DNA from 3 places in the Tardiphaga sp. 866_E4_N1_4 genome. Region 2 is predicted to be linked to each of the others. Evidence: predicted binding sites of a transcription regulator. Region 2 holds the regulator's gene; each other region holds the start of a gene.

The links. Region 2 encodes LexA, which represses DNA repair genes until DNA is damaged. Its sites were predicted from a motif close to TGTTCNNNNTGTGTTCNG; they were not measured.
Region 1: the regulator LexA is predicted to act here: its motif matches at 2,182-2,199, upstream of radA (DNA repair protein RadA).
Region 3: the regulator LexA is predicted to act here: its motif matches at 1,420-1,437, upstream of AB8B20_RS17945 (helicase-related protein).

The regions. Positions count from the first base shown of each region.
Region 1 is NZ_CP197242.1:1,274,418-1,278,647, reverse strand. Features, by position in the region: gene AB8B20_RS06400 (CvpA family protein) at 1-457, opposite strand, end outside; gene radA (DNA repair protein RadA) at 696-2,156, opposite strand; gene AB8B20_RS06390 (hypothetical protein) at 2,629-2,895, shown strand; gene AB8B20_RS06385 (hypothetical protein) at 3,172-3,531, shown strand; gene AB8B20_RS06380 (ParD-like family protein) at 3,691-3,903, shown strand; gene map (type I methionyl aminopeptidase) at 3,900-4,230, shown strand, end outside.
Region 2 is NZ_CP197242.1:399,940-404,169, reverse strand. Features, by position in the region: gene AB8B20_RS02125 (Orn/Lys/Arg decarboxylase N-terminal domain-containing protein) at 1-599, shown strand, start outside; gene AB8B20_RS02120 (GNAT family N-acetyltransferase) at 621-1,190, shown strand; gene lexA (transcriptional repressor LexA) at 1,494-2,216, shown strand; gene AB8B20_RS02110 (ComEC/Rec2 family competence protein) at 2,234-4,230, opposite strand, start outside.
Region 3 is NZ_CP197242.1:3,676,694-3,680,923, reverse strand. Features, by position in the region: gene AB8B20_RS17950 (DUF3108 domain-containing protein) at 31-1,002, shown strand; gene AB8B20_RS17945 (helicase-related protein) at 1,519-4,230, shown strand, end outside.

The DNA of each region.
Region 1 (4,230 bases), 870 kb from region 2:
TCAGCCAATCGCCGGTTCCCTGCAGCACGACGCGCGATTTGGCACCCGTGACCCAGTCCGGACGCTGCTTGTCCGGGACCAGCCATGAGAAGAACAGGAAGGCGACGACCACGATCAGGAGGCCGCGGGCGAGGCCGAACAGGAAGCCGAGCGTGCGGTCCAGCGCGCCGATGCGCGAATCCAGGATCATGTCGGAGATGCGGACGGTGATGATCGAGACCACGATCAGCGTGCCGATGAACACGCCGGCCACCACCACGATGCTGGCGACGGTATCGTTGTTGAAATAAGTTTTAGCGGTCGGGAGCAGCTTCTGGAAAGCAAATAGCGTGACCAGCGCCGCTGCGCCCCAGGCCGCGATCGACAGGATCTCGCGCATGAAGCCGCGGACCATGGCCAGCAGGCCGGAGATCAGCATGACGCCGAGCAGGACAAGGTCGAGAATCGTGATCGGCATCGGCTGGTTAGGTCCGCTCGTGAATCAGAAACCGCGAATCGGCACAGGCTGCCGCTTCAGGTGACGGTGATATGGCACGTCTCGCAAGGCCGGAAAACCGCTATCGGCCGCAAGAGCACACCTGATCACACCATTGTTCCGCTTTCGGCAGAGTGCCTTAACGGAGCGTGTTGCACATCTGCGCAGTCTGTCGCGCGCGCATTCTATAGCGGCCGCGGCAGCGCAGGTCACGTCGCTGTCAGCCGTCCTGGCGCTTGAATCGCGCCGGTACGGTATTTTTCTCGGTATCTGTGCTTTTGCTGTTGTCGCGCGTGGGTTTGACGCCGCGCGCAGCGATATCGGCGACCAGCGAGGTCAGGCCGCCGATGGTATTCAGCGACAGTCCGGCGTCGCCGCCGGGGTCGCCGCGCGCCGATTCCGGCAGCACTGCGCGGCCGAAGCCGAGTTTTGCCGCCTCTTTTAGCCGCGCCGAGGTCTGCGCCACCGGGCGCACTGCGCCGGACAGCGAGATTTCGCCGAAATAGACCGCGTCGGTGGGTAGCGGGGCATTGCAGAGCGACGACACAAGTGCTGCGGCCGCGGCCATGTCGGCGGCGGGCTCGTTGATGCGCAATCCGCCGGCGACATTGAAATAGACGTCGTAGCCCGACAGCTTGACCCCGCAATGGGCCTCCAGCACGGCCAGCACCATGGACAGCCGGGATGAATCCCAGCCCACCACGGCGCGGCGGGGGGTGCCCAGTGTGGTCGGCGCAACCAGAGCCTGCAGTTCCACCAGCACCGGGCGGGTGCCCTCCATGCCGGCGAAGACGGCGGTGCCCGGCGAGCCGAGATCGCGATCGGACAGGAACAGCTCGGACGGGTTGGAGACCTCGCGCAGGCCGAGACCGGTCATCTCGAACACGCCGATCTCGTCGGTGGGGCCGAAGCGGTTCTTCACTGCGCGCAGGATGCGGAACTGCTGCGAGCCTTCGCCCTCGAAGGACATCACGGCATCGACCATATGCTCGACCACACGGGGCCCGGCGATCTGGCCGTCCTTGGTGACATGGCCGACCAGGATGATGGTGGCGCCGGATTTCTTGGCAAAGCGAATGAGCGCCTGCGCCGAGGCGCGGACCTGGGTCACGGTGCCCGGCGCGGATTCCACGGTGTCGGTCCACATGGTCTGGATCGAGTCGATCACGATCAGCCGCGGCACCGTGCCTTCGGACAGCGTGGCGATGATATCTTCGACCGAGGTCTCGGACGCGAGCTGCACCGAGGCGTCTGCAAGGCCCAACCGCGACGCGCGCAGCCGCACCTGTGCCACGGCTTCTTCGCCGGAGATGTAAACCACGCGATGGCCGGCCCGCGCCATCAGGCTGGTGGCCTGCGTCAGCAAGGTCGATTTACCGATGCCGGGATCGCCGCCGATCAAGAGCACCGAGCCGCGCACGAAACCGCCGCCCGTGACGCGGTCGAGCTCGCCCATCCCCGAGGCAATGCGCGGCGCATCGTTGCTCTGGCCGGTCAGGCTTTCGAGATTGAAGGTGCGCCCCTTGCGCTTGGAGCGCGCGCTGACCGGAATCGTGGTGACGCCGGTGGTGTCCTCCTCGGCCAGCGAATTCCACTCGCCGCAGGCGTCGCACTTGCCCTGCCACTTGTTATAGGCGGCACCGCAATTCTGGCAGACGAAGGAGAGGAGGTTTTTGGCCATTGGTGGAGGGAATCGCGGCTGTGGGTGTTTTTGGTTTGTTCTCTTGGTCTACGCGGTTGAACGGGGCATTTGCAAGTTTCTTCTCGAAGGGTTCGCCAGCCTTGCCGGGTGGGACGCATTGACCGGCACATGGGCAAGGTCTATTTGGTTGCCAAAATTCCGACGCGCGAGAACTGGTCGGCAATGTCGGCCTGGATCGCCTTTGCCGCGGCGATGCCGGAGGTGCAACCTCTGCAGTGGTCCTGTTCAACTTGGCGATTGCTTACGCTCGGTAGACGCGCCGCGAGCAGAATCCAGATGCAAGCAGTGGTGAGCAATCGAGGCTGCTTGACCAACCAGCTGAGCTGCAGTCCAGCGCTTCGCGAGTCCAATTTGTTCCGCGCAGGAGCTCGCGTGGAACTGCCATGCGACGAATCCTTCATTAACCTCCGCCCGATAGCCTCACCGCAGTGACGTCAGCGTGAGGTGTGCCGTGCGTATTTTGATAATCGTGCTGGGTGCAGCGACGCTGGCGACGCCGGTACTTGCCTCTGACTACCGTGATGCGCGCTATCGCGCCGGCACCGCGCGCTATCCCATCACGATGGATACCGGCATTCGCGCGCCGCCGCCGCTTTACTATGTGGAAGCGCCGCCGCGTTATGTGCGGGATCTGAGAACGGGCGAACCGGGCCAATGGGTGGTTCGCCAACCGAGTGTGTTCGAGCAACTCTTCGGGCTGCCCCGCGACGGTTATTAGGTTGGCTGCTGAGGCCGATTGATCTCAGGTCGGGCTCTGCGGTGAATCCAGGCGCAGTGCAGCTGTGTCTGCCTTGGCATCCTCATATGTTGCCGTCATCAAATCTTAAGCACGTTCATCAAGGTAAATATCAGGACCGCGTTGACCGGTGGTGGTGCTTGGCTGAGTGTCGCGCATCAGAGCGATACGAACTCATTTCAAACAAGCTCGCCACGGGGTCTCATCATGAAGAAATTGATTGCTGCTGCGATGTTCGCCACTGTCGCCGGAATGGCGATGCCCGGTGTTGCCTCGGCGGGTTGCTATAACTGCTACACACCGCCGCCGTGCCAGACCTGCTATCAGCAGCAGGTGGTGCCGCCGCAGTATCGCACGGTCGAAGAGACGGTGATGGTCGCTCCCGGTCGCACCGTCGCGCGCCGCACGCCAGCGCAGTACGAGACGGTGATGGTGCCGAAGACCGTGATGGTCGCGCCTGCGCGCGTCGATTACGAGCGCATTCCGGCGCAATACGCCACGCAGCAGCGTGTCCAGATGGTCGCTCCGGCGCAGGTCTATTACGCACCGGTGCAGCAGGGCTGCTCGACCTGCAATCGCGGCTTCAGCTTCGGCTCAAGCTACGGATACGGCTACTAAGCCGCGGATAGCTCAGATTTTCAGGACTGCGATCGGCCGCCTCAGGGCGGCCGATTTGCGTTTGGGGAGGGCGGTGCAGGCAGTCAGGACAAACCGCTCTTGGCTTTCTCGCATGCGTGGAATATATGATTCATATACGAATCATATATGAGGCCCCCGATGGGTATCGTGAATATCGATGACGATCTGCACGATCAGGTGCGCAAAGCGAGCACAGTATCGTTGCGTTCGATCAATGCGCAGGCCGCCTATTGGATCAAGATTGGCATGCTGTGCGAGACCAATCCGACGCTCAGCTTCAACGAGATCATGGCGCGTGAACTTAGCTCTGCAGGCGTTTCGGCTCGGCCACTGGCTGTCAGCGCAGCATGACGAAGCGGCCTGAGGAACTGGCCTTGCTGGCCGAATCCGGACGGCTGCTGGCGTCCGTCTTCGGGCTGCTGGATCGCAGCTCGCTCGCCGGCCTATCGACGCTTCACGTGAATGAAATGGTCGAGCGGTTCATCGTCGACGATCTCCAGGCCCGACCCGCAAGCAAGGGCCAATATGGCTATGGTTTCGTGTTGAATGCGTCGGTGAACGATGTGGTCTGCCACGGCGTCCCATCTCAATCGCACGTGCTTCGCGACGGCGACATCGTCAATTTCGATATCACGCTCGAGAAGAACGGCTACATCGCGGATTCCAGCAAGACCTATC
Region 2 (4,230 bases):
GCGAAAATCGCATCGTGCCGGAGAAGAACGATCTCAACTCGCTGCTCTTCCTGCTGACGCCCGGCGTGGAAGCCAGCAAGGCCGGCACGCTGATATCGGGCCTTGTCGCCTTCAAGAAGTTTCATGACGACAACGCGCTGCTGGAAGACGTCATCCCCGAATTCGCCAGGCGCAGGCCGGCGCGTTATGCGGGCATACGCCTGCGCGATCTGTGCGGCGACATGCAGCGGTTCTTCCGCGAGGCCAATGTGAGCGAACTTCAGACCAGGCAATTCTCCGCTGACCATCTGCCGGAGATCGCCATGTCGCCCCATGATGCTGCGCGCTGTCTGGTGCGCAACGACGTCGATTACCTCCCGATCGATGAGATCTTCGGGCGCGTCGCGACGACGCCGTTCGTGGTCTACCCGCCCGGCATCGCCACGATCGTCCCCGGAGAACGGCTCACTGAACGGTCAAAGCCGATGATCGATTATCTCAGGATGTTCGAGACCTGCTTCAACACCTTCCCGGGCTTCGACGTCGAAATCCAGGGCATCTACCGCAAGGTCGACGCCAATGGCCGGATCCGACTTTACACTTACGTGGTCTCCGAATAGGGAGCACGTAAGGAGCCTGATTTGCCAACGGAACTCGAACAGCCGGTCGTCATCCGACCATCACGCGACACCGACGTCGATGCCATGCTGGCGATCTATCGCCGGCACATCCGGCAAGGCGTCGAGGAAGGCGTCAGCGACGCCGACACGCCGCAGCCTGACGATCTCAGAGACCGGCGTAAGAACCTGCGCAGCAAACGGTTCCCGCACCTCGTCGCCACGCAAGGCGGCGAGGTCGTCGGCTATGCCTATGTGGTGCTGTTCCGCAAGCGACCGGCCTATCGCTACACGGTCAAGCATTCGATCTATATCCACCACGGACATGTCGGCCGGGGCATCGGCCGGCTGTTGATGCGCGAACTCATCGACGTGTGCGCGGCGGCCGGCTTCCGGCAGATCATCGGCTATATCGATGCCGACAACACGGCCTCGCTCGGCTTGCATGAGAGCTTCGGCTTTGCCCGCGTCGGCTTGCTGCCCGGCGTCGCCTATCGCTCGGGCCGCTGGGCCGACACGATCATGGTTCAGCGCTCGCTGGCGACCGGCTCCACGACTCCGCCGCCGCCCATTGGGCGCATGACGTCCGCGTAGCCCAAGCGACCGCGGAAGCATTTTCCATGTCCGTCGAGGATCGACGACTGGTGAGGAACAGCCTCCTCAAAACCTCGCTCAACGTGCGTTCTGTTGACGGCAAATTAAGCATTGCAGAACACATATGGAACATATAGTGTTCGTTCATGATTTGTTTCGAGATTCTGTGGCTTTGAGTAGTTTGAGAGTGCCCGAACTCGCGCAACCGATCTTCGAACGATCGTCTCAGGATTGAGGCTCACTGTTCGAAGGCCCTTTGAAACGCACGCGGCGGCCGACACCGTCAACTGAGGATGGCTTCAGATGCTCACGCGCAAACAATACGAACTCCTGCGATTCATCGATCAACGGCTGAAGGAAGCCGGCGTCCCGCCCTCCTTCGACGAGATGAAGGATGCGCTCGACCTGCGCTCGAAGTCCGGCATCCATCGTCTGATCACGGCGCTGGAAGAACGCGGCTTCATACGCCGTCTGCCCAACCGCGCCCGTGCCATCGAAGTCATCAAGCTGCCAGAGCTCGGCGCGCCGGTCACCGGCGGCACCGGGCGCCGCGGCTTCACGCCCAGCGTCATCGAAGGCACGCTTGGCAAGGTGCGTTCGGCCGCCAGCATCGCCAGCAACAGCGGCGATGATGACAATGGCCGCACGGTTGCTATCCCGGTCATGGGCCGGATCGCGGCAGGTACGCCGATCGAGGCGCTGCAGACCCGCAGCCACACCATCAGCATGCCCGCGGACATGCTCGGCTCCGGCGAACATTACGCGCTCGAAGTGCGCGGCGATTCCATGCAGGACGCCGGCATTCTCGATGGCGATACCGTGCTGATCCAGCGCAACGAGAGCGCCGACACCGGCGACATCGTGGTGGCCCTGATCGACGACGAGGAAGCCACGTTGAAGCGCTTCCGCCGCCGCGGCGCGTCGATCGCGCTGGAGCCCGCCAACGACGCCTACGAGGTCCGCATCCTGCCGCCCAACCGGGTGCGCATTCAGGGCAAGCTGATCGGCCTGTATCGCCGCTACTGAGATTGCGCCTCGGCGGATTACTGATCTTCGGGTTGAAGATCGGTTTCCGCCGGCGTCGCATCCACCGGCCGGTTTTGTGGCGTGCGACTGTTCTGGATCAGATCGTGCTGGGGCTCATCGGGGATGGCGCGCGACCACGGGCGGTCCAGGCCACGCGGGCGCACGGCATCGATGGTAAAGCCGTTCGCGGTTCGCTGCAGGCTCACCGCACCATTTCGTTGCAAGCGATCCTGATCGATCACCAGCGCCCTGCAATCCCTCGGCGATTGTCTCGTTGTGATGATGAGTGCCGCTTTCTCGCAATCATCTGTGAATGCATCCGGCTGTAAAACCAGCGCCACCAAAGCGCCATCGGCCAGCGCCGCGATGCACCCGTCGCGGTCGCAGGACACACCGTGGCTGAGGGAGGCATCCGTTGGCAGCCGGGCGTCGGCATCACCGGCAAGCCACTCCTTCGTGAGAAACGCATCCTTGGCGCTGCGCATCATATGCAGGCGCCCCTCCCTGCCCCGTACCGCAACGCTGTGACCGTCACCCGAAATCAGGACATCCGGCTGCTTGACCAGCAACGCCCAGACAATCGAGAGCGCAAGCACACCAAGCCCTGCGAGGCGCAACGGCGTGCGCAGCAATCCCAGCACGATGATGCCGATACTGGCTGATATCAGCGGTCCCGTCCCGAAGGCCGGCATCCGGCCGATGGCGCCGGGCAAGGCTGCCACCCATTGCGTGACGACAATCATCCACTGGATGCCGACATCCATCAGCCGCCAGAACACACCGTCAAAGCCAAACGGCATGGCCACCAAACCGAGAATACCCGTCGGCATAACCAGTGCCGAGACCACCGGCATCGCCAGGAGATTGGCGACGACGCCATAAGGCGTGACGCGATGGAAATGAAATGCGGCATAGGGCGTGGTGGCAAGGCCCGCGACCAGCGAAGCCAGTACGAGCATCGCGATCTCGCGTCCGCCCCATAGCGCCACGCGCGCGGTCGCGGAATGATCGGGCGAGGCAAACAGCGCGGGCATGCCTATCTGCACCAATGCGACCAGCCCCAGCGTCGCCGCGAATGACATCTGAAAACTCGGATGCACCAGTGCTTCCGGCGCCACGATCAGCACAACCATTGCTGCCACCGCCAGCGTACGGAACGTCACCGCCCGGCGATCGACCATGACTGCCATCAACACAACGGCCGTCATGAAAAAGGATCTCTGTGTCGCGACTTCGGCACCTGACAGCAGCAAATAGAACAGTGCTGCGAATAACGCCGCAGCCGCTGCGACTTTCTTGATCGGGAATGTCACCGTCAGGACAGGGATCAGTGCCAGCAGTGCGCGTATCGCAAAGAACACCACGCCGGCGACAACGGCCATGTGATAGCCAGAGATCGACAACACATGACCGAGGCCGGAGATGAACATCGCATCATTGACGTCAGCCGAAATCGCATCGCGGCGGCCCGTGAGCAGCGCCGTGGCAATGGCGCGGCTATCGCCCGAGAGCACGGTGCGGATCCGCGCGTCGATGGCGTCGCGCAGACCCTGCATGGTCGCTGAATAGCGTAGCGCCACACCCGGCTGTATCGGCGGATCGACCGCCTTAATGCCGCCCATCACGAAGCCTGATGCGCCGATCCCCTGGAAATACAGATCGCGGCCAAAGTCGTAACTCCCTGGCCGGAGCGGCGACAGCGGCGGCTGCAGCCTTGCCTTCAATTCGACGAAGCTGCCGACGACAGGCGCCGTGCCCTTCTTCACCGACAGCCGCACACGGGCGAGCTTCGGTGCGGCGCGCGGGCTGTCCATCGTGGCAACGCGCAGCACGAAGCGATCCGTGCGCTCCCGTTCCTCGTGCGTTTCGACGAAGCCGGTAAGCGCGACGGAATAGAGCGGCTTCGCCAGAACCTCATGAGCCACGCGCGCGGTTTTCATGGCCCCCATCGCAAAGCCGGCCGCGATGGCCGCAATGAGCAAGATCAAGGGAAACCATCGTTGTCGCCGCAGCA
Region 3 (4,230 bases), 3.3 Mb from region 2:
CTTCGCACGCCCCGCTTTGTGACCCGACCGGTGACGACCGCGCGGACCGCCGCGCCCGCAAGAGTACGATTTGCGGGCTTTGGCGCGCGTTTCGCCGTCGCCGCGGGCCTGATGCTGCCGGTTTTGCCGGTGGACGCCTCGGCGCAGGTGCAAGGCCAGATCCAAAGCCAGACGCAAGGCCAAGCTCAAGGCCAGAGCCCGGCCGCCGTGCCGGTTCAGGCCCCCGCCCAGGCGGTGTTGGCCGGCGGCAAGCTGGAGGCCAAATATGAAGCCAGCCTCGCCGGCATCGCGGTGGGCAAGGGCCAGTGGGCCATCGACATCAATGAAGACCAGTATTCCGCGACCGCCAGTGGCGGCACCGCCGGTCTGCTGAAGGCATTTGCCGGCGGCTCGGGCTCCGGCCAGTCCACCGGCCGCGTGGTCGCGGGCGCGCTGGTGCCGTCGAATTATCAGGCCGTCACCACCTCCGCGAAGAAGTCCGAGACGATCAAGATGCTGATCACGCCGGGCTATGTGAAGGAGTTCTCCATCGAGCCGGAGCCGCCGCTCGATCCCGAGAAGATTCCGATCACCGATGCGCATCGCCGCAACGTGATCGATCCGATGACCGGCTCGCTGATGCGCGTCGGCGGCACCGGCGAATTGCTGACGCCGGATTCGTGCCGCACCGGCGCGTCGATCTTCGACGGCCGCATGCGCTACGATCTCAAGCTCGACTACAAGCGCATGGAAAGCGTGAAGGCCGAGAAGGGCTATCGCGGACCTGCCATCGTCTGCGCCGTCTATTTCACGCCGATCGCCGGCTATGTGCCCGACCGCGCCGCCATCAAATATCTTGCCGCCCAGCGCAATATCGAAGTGACCCTGGTGCCGATCGCCGGAACCCGCGTGCTGGTGCCGTATCGCATGGTGGTGCCGACCCCGCTCGGCGTCGCCATGCTGGAAGCCACCGAATTCGTCACCACCCCCGCGCCGGCCAAGGCCGTGGCGAAGACGAACTGAGAGAACGAGGCAAGTTCTAAAGGAGGCGGCTCCACACACCGGCCTCATCCTGAGGAGCCGCGCCCTTGCGCGGCGTCTCGAAGGATGGTGACAGGTCTTGGCCTCGCCAGCTCATGGTTCGAGACGCGCGAAGCCGCGCTCCTCACCATGAGGGACCGAGACGGGACGCTGCCGCAGGATTGCCGCAAGACAAAGTGCGCCATCGCAGCATCGTCGCAAACGCGCCGCAGGATTTGCGCAGGATCCCGGCTTGACTCAAAGCCGGTTCGGAGTCCGTGCGCTGTTCATAACTTCGGGGATTTGTCGGCCCTTGTTGCGCTGTCACAAACTTGATCTAGTCAGTCTCGGAGAATGTCAGCGCGAGATGTTGGGGTGATGCGGCCAGGGAGGTGCCGAGTCACCGATTCGGGCCGCTTTCGTTCCGGACTCGTTCCAAACCATCAAAAAGCGCGGCTCTGAAGCGTCGTAACCTGTCTCCGTCCTTGACAGTCGGCGACGCGGAAATATCTGAAAAACATGGCCTTTTTGTCTTCTCCGCCCACGCTGTCCAACGGCAGGGCCCCCGGCGCCGGCGTCACCGCGGTGCTCGGCCCCACCAATACCGGCAAGACCCATCTCGCCATCGAGCGCATGCTCGCGCATTCGTCGGGCATCATCGGCCTGCCGCTGCGCCTGCTGGCGCGCGAGGTCTATAATAAAATTTTGGACCGCGTCGGCCCCGAAGCCGTGGCGCTGATCACCGGCGAAGAGAAGATCAAGCCCGCCAAGCCGCGCTACTGGGTGTCCACCGTCGAGGCGATGCCGCGGGATCTCGACGTGTCGTTTCTGGCCGTCGACGAGATCCAGATCGCGGCAGATCTCGAGCGCGGCCACGTCTTCACCGACCGCATCCTGCATCGCCGCGGCCGCGACGAGACGCTGCTTTTGGGCGCCGCCACCATGCGCCCGATCATCGAGCGTTTGCTCCCCGGCGCCAGCATCGTGACGCGGCCGCGCTTGTCGCATCTGGAATTCGCCGGCGATCGCAAGATCACGCGGCAGCCGCGCAGGACAGCGATTGTCGCGTTTTCGGCCGACGAAGTTTATGCCATCGCCGAACTCATCAAGCGCCAGCACGGCGGCGCTGCGGTGGTGCTGGGCTCGCTGTCGCCGCGCACCCGCAACGCGCAGGTGGCGATGTTCCAGAACGGTGACGTCGACTACCTAGTGGCAACCGACGCGGTCGGAATGGGCCTCAATCTCGACGTCGACCACGTCGCCTTCGCCAGTGACCGCAAATATGACGGCTACCAATTCCGCCGCCTTACGCCGTCGGAATTCGCGCAGATCGCCGGCCGCGCCGGCCGCGCGACACGCAACGGTACCTTCGGCACCACAGGCCGCTGCGAGCCGTTCGAGCCCGAACTCGTCAATCAACTGCAGAACCACATCTTCGAGCCGGTGAAGGTGCTGCAATGGCGCAATTCGAAGCTGGATTTCTCCTCCATCGCCTCGCTGCAGGTGTCATTGGCGGAGGTGCCGCGCCACGAGGCGCTGACCCGTGCGCCGATCGCCGAAGACCTGCGTGTGCTCGATCATGCCGTCCGTGACGTCGACGTGCGCGAAATGGCCCAGGGCAAGGCCGCCGTCGAGAAACTGTGGGATGCGTGCCAGATTCCAGATTACCGCCGCATCGCGCCCGCTGCACACGCAGAGCTGGTAGTCACTATCTTCAACTTCCTGATGCAGCGTGGGCGCATCCCCGATGCCTGGTTTGGCGCTCAAATCGCGCAAGCTGACCGAACCGATGGCGATATCGACACATTATCGGGCCGAATCGCGCAAATCCGGACCTGGACATTCGTGGCAAATCGTCCCGATTGGCTCTCAGATCCTGATCATTGGCAGGGAATTTCGCGCGAATTGGAAAATAAACTGTCAGATGCCCTTCATGAGAGGCTCACTGAGCGTTTCGTTGATCGTCGTACCAGTGTATTGATGCGCCGCTTGCGGGAAAACACGATGCTGAATACTGAAATTGGTAAGACGGGCGAAGTGATCGTAGAGGGCCATGTAATTGGCCGTCTCGACGGATTTACATTTTTGCCCGATGCGGCCGAGGCTGGCTCGGATGCGAAGGCCTTGCAGGCCACGGCGCTGAAGGCGCTGGCCGGCGAGATCGACGCGCGCGCCGAGAAACTCGGCAATGCGCCGGACGATCAGTTCGTGCTCGCCTCCGACGGCACCATGCGCTGGACTGGCGATGCGGTGGCCCGTCTGGTTGCAGCCGACGACGTGCTGCATCCCCGTCTCCGTATCATCGCCGACGAGCGCCTCTCCGGCGCGCCGCGCGATGCGGTGCAGGCCCGCCTCGATCTCTGGCTGAAGACGCATATCGAGAAGCTGCTCGGGCCGCTGTTCGATCTGACCAAGGCCGAAGACATCACCGGTATCGCACGCGGCATCGCGTTCCAGCTCACTGAAGCGCTGGGCGTGCTCGAGCGGCAGAAGATCGCGACCGAGATGAAGGATCTCGATCAGCCATCGCGCGCGACCTTGCGCAAATACGGCGTCAGGTTCGGCGCCTATCACATCTATATTCCCGGCCTGCTGAAGCCAGCGGGGCGTTCGCTCGCGGCGCTGCTCTGGGCGTTGAAACAGGACAATGTCGACATGTCGGCACTGTCGAGCGCACAGCATCTCGCAGGCTCGGGCCGTACATCCTTCCCGGTCGACAAGCTGCTCGATCGCGATGCCTATCGTGTGCTGGGCTATCGCCAGTGCGGCGAGCGCGCCGTGCGCGTCGATATTCTGGAACGTCTGGCCGATCTGATCCGTCCTGCATTGGCGTGGCGCGAAGCGTCACCGGGCGAGAAGCCCGCCGGTGCCTTTGATGGCCGCCACTTCGTGGTGACGCAGGCGATGACCTCGCTCACCGGCTCGGCCGGCGAAGATTTCGCCTCGATCCTGCGTGCCCTGGGCTATCGCATGGAGAAGAAGGCGCCGCTGCCGCCGGCACCGCCGAAGCCGGTCGCTGCGACGACGCCGATTGAGGCCCAGGCAGACGACAACACGGGCGATCAGCCCGACGCATTGGTGGGACTTGCCGAGTCCGACAAGCCCGGTGAGGACAATGTCATTGCGGTCGAGGCTGCCGCTGAAGCGGCCGAGACGGCTGAGATCGCGGCTGCGGATGTCGCACCTGCCGAGATTGCGACCGAAGCGGCCCCGGCCGAGGAAGCTGCAGCC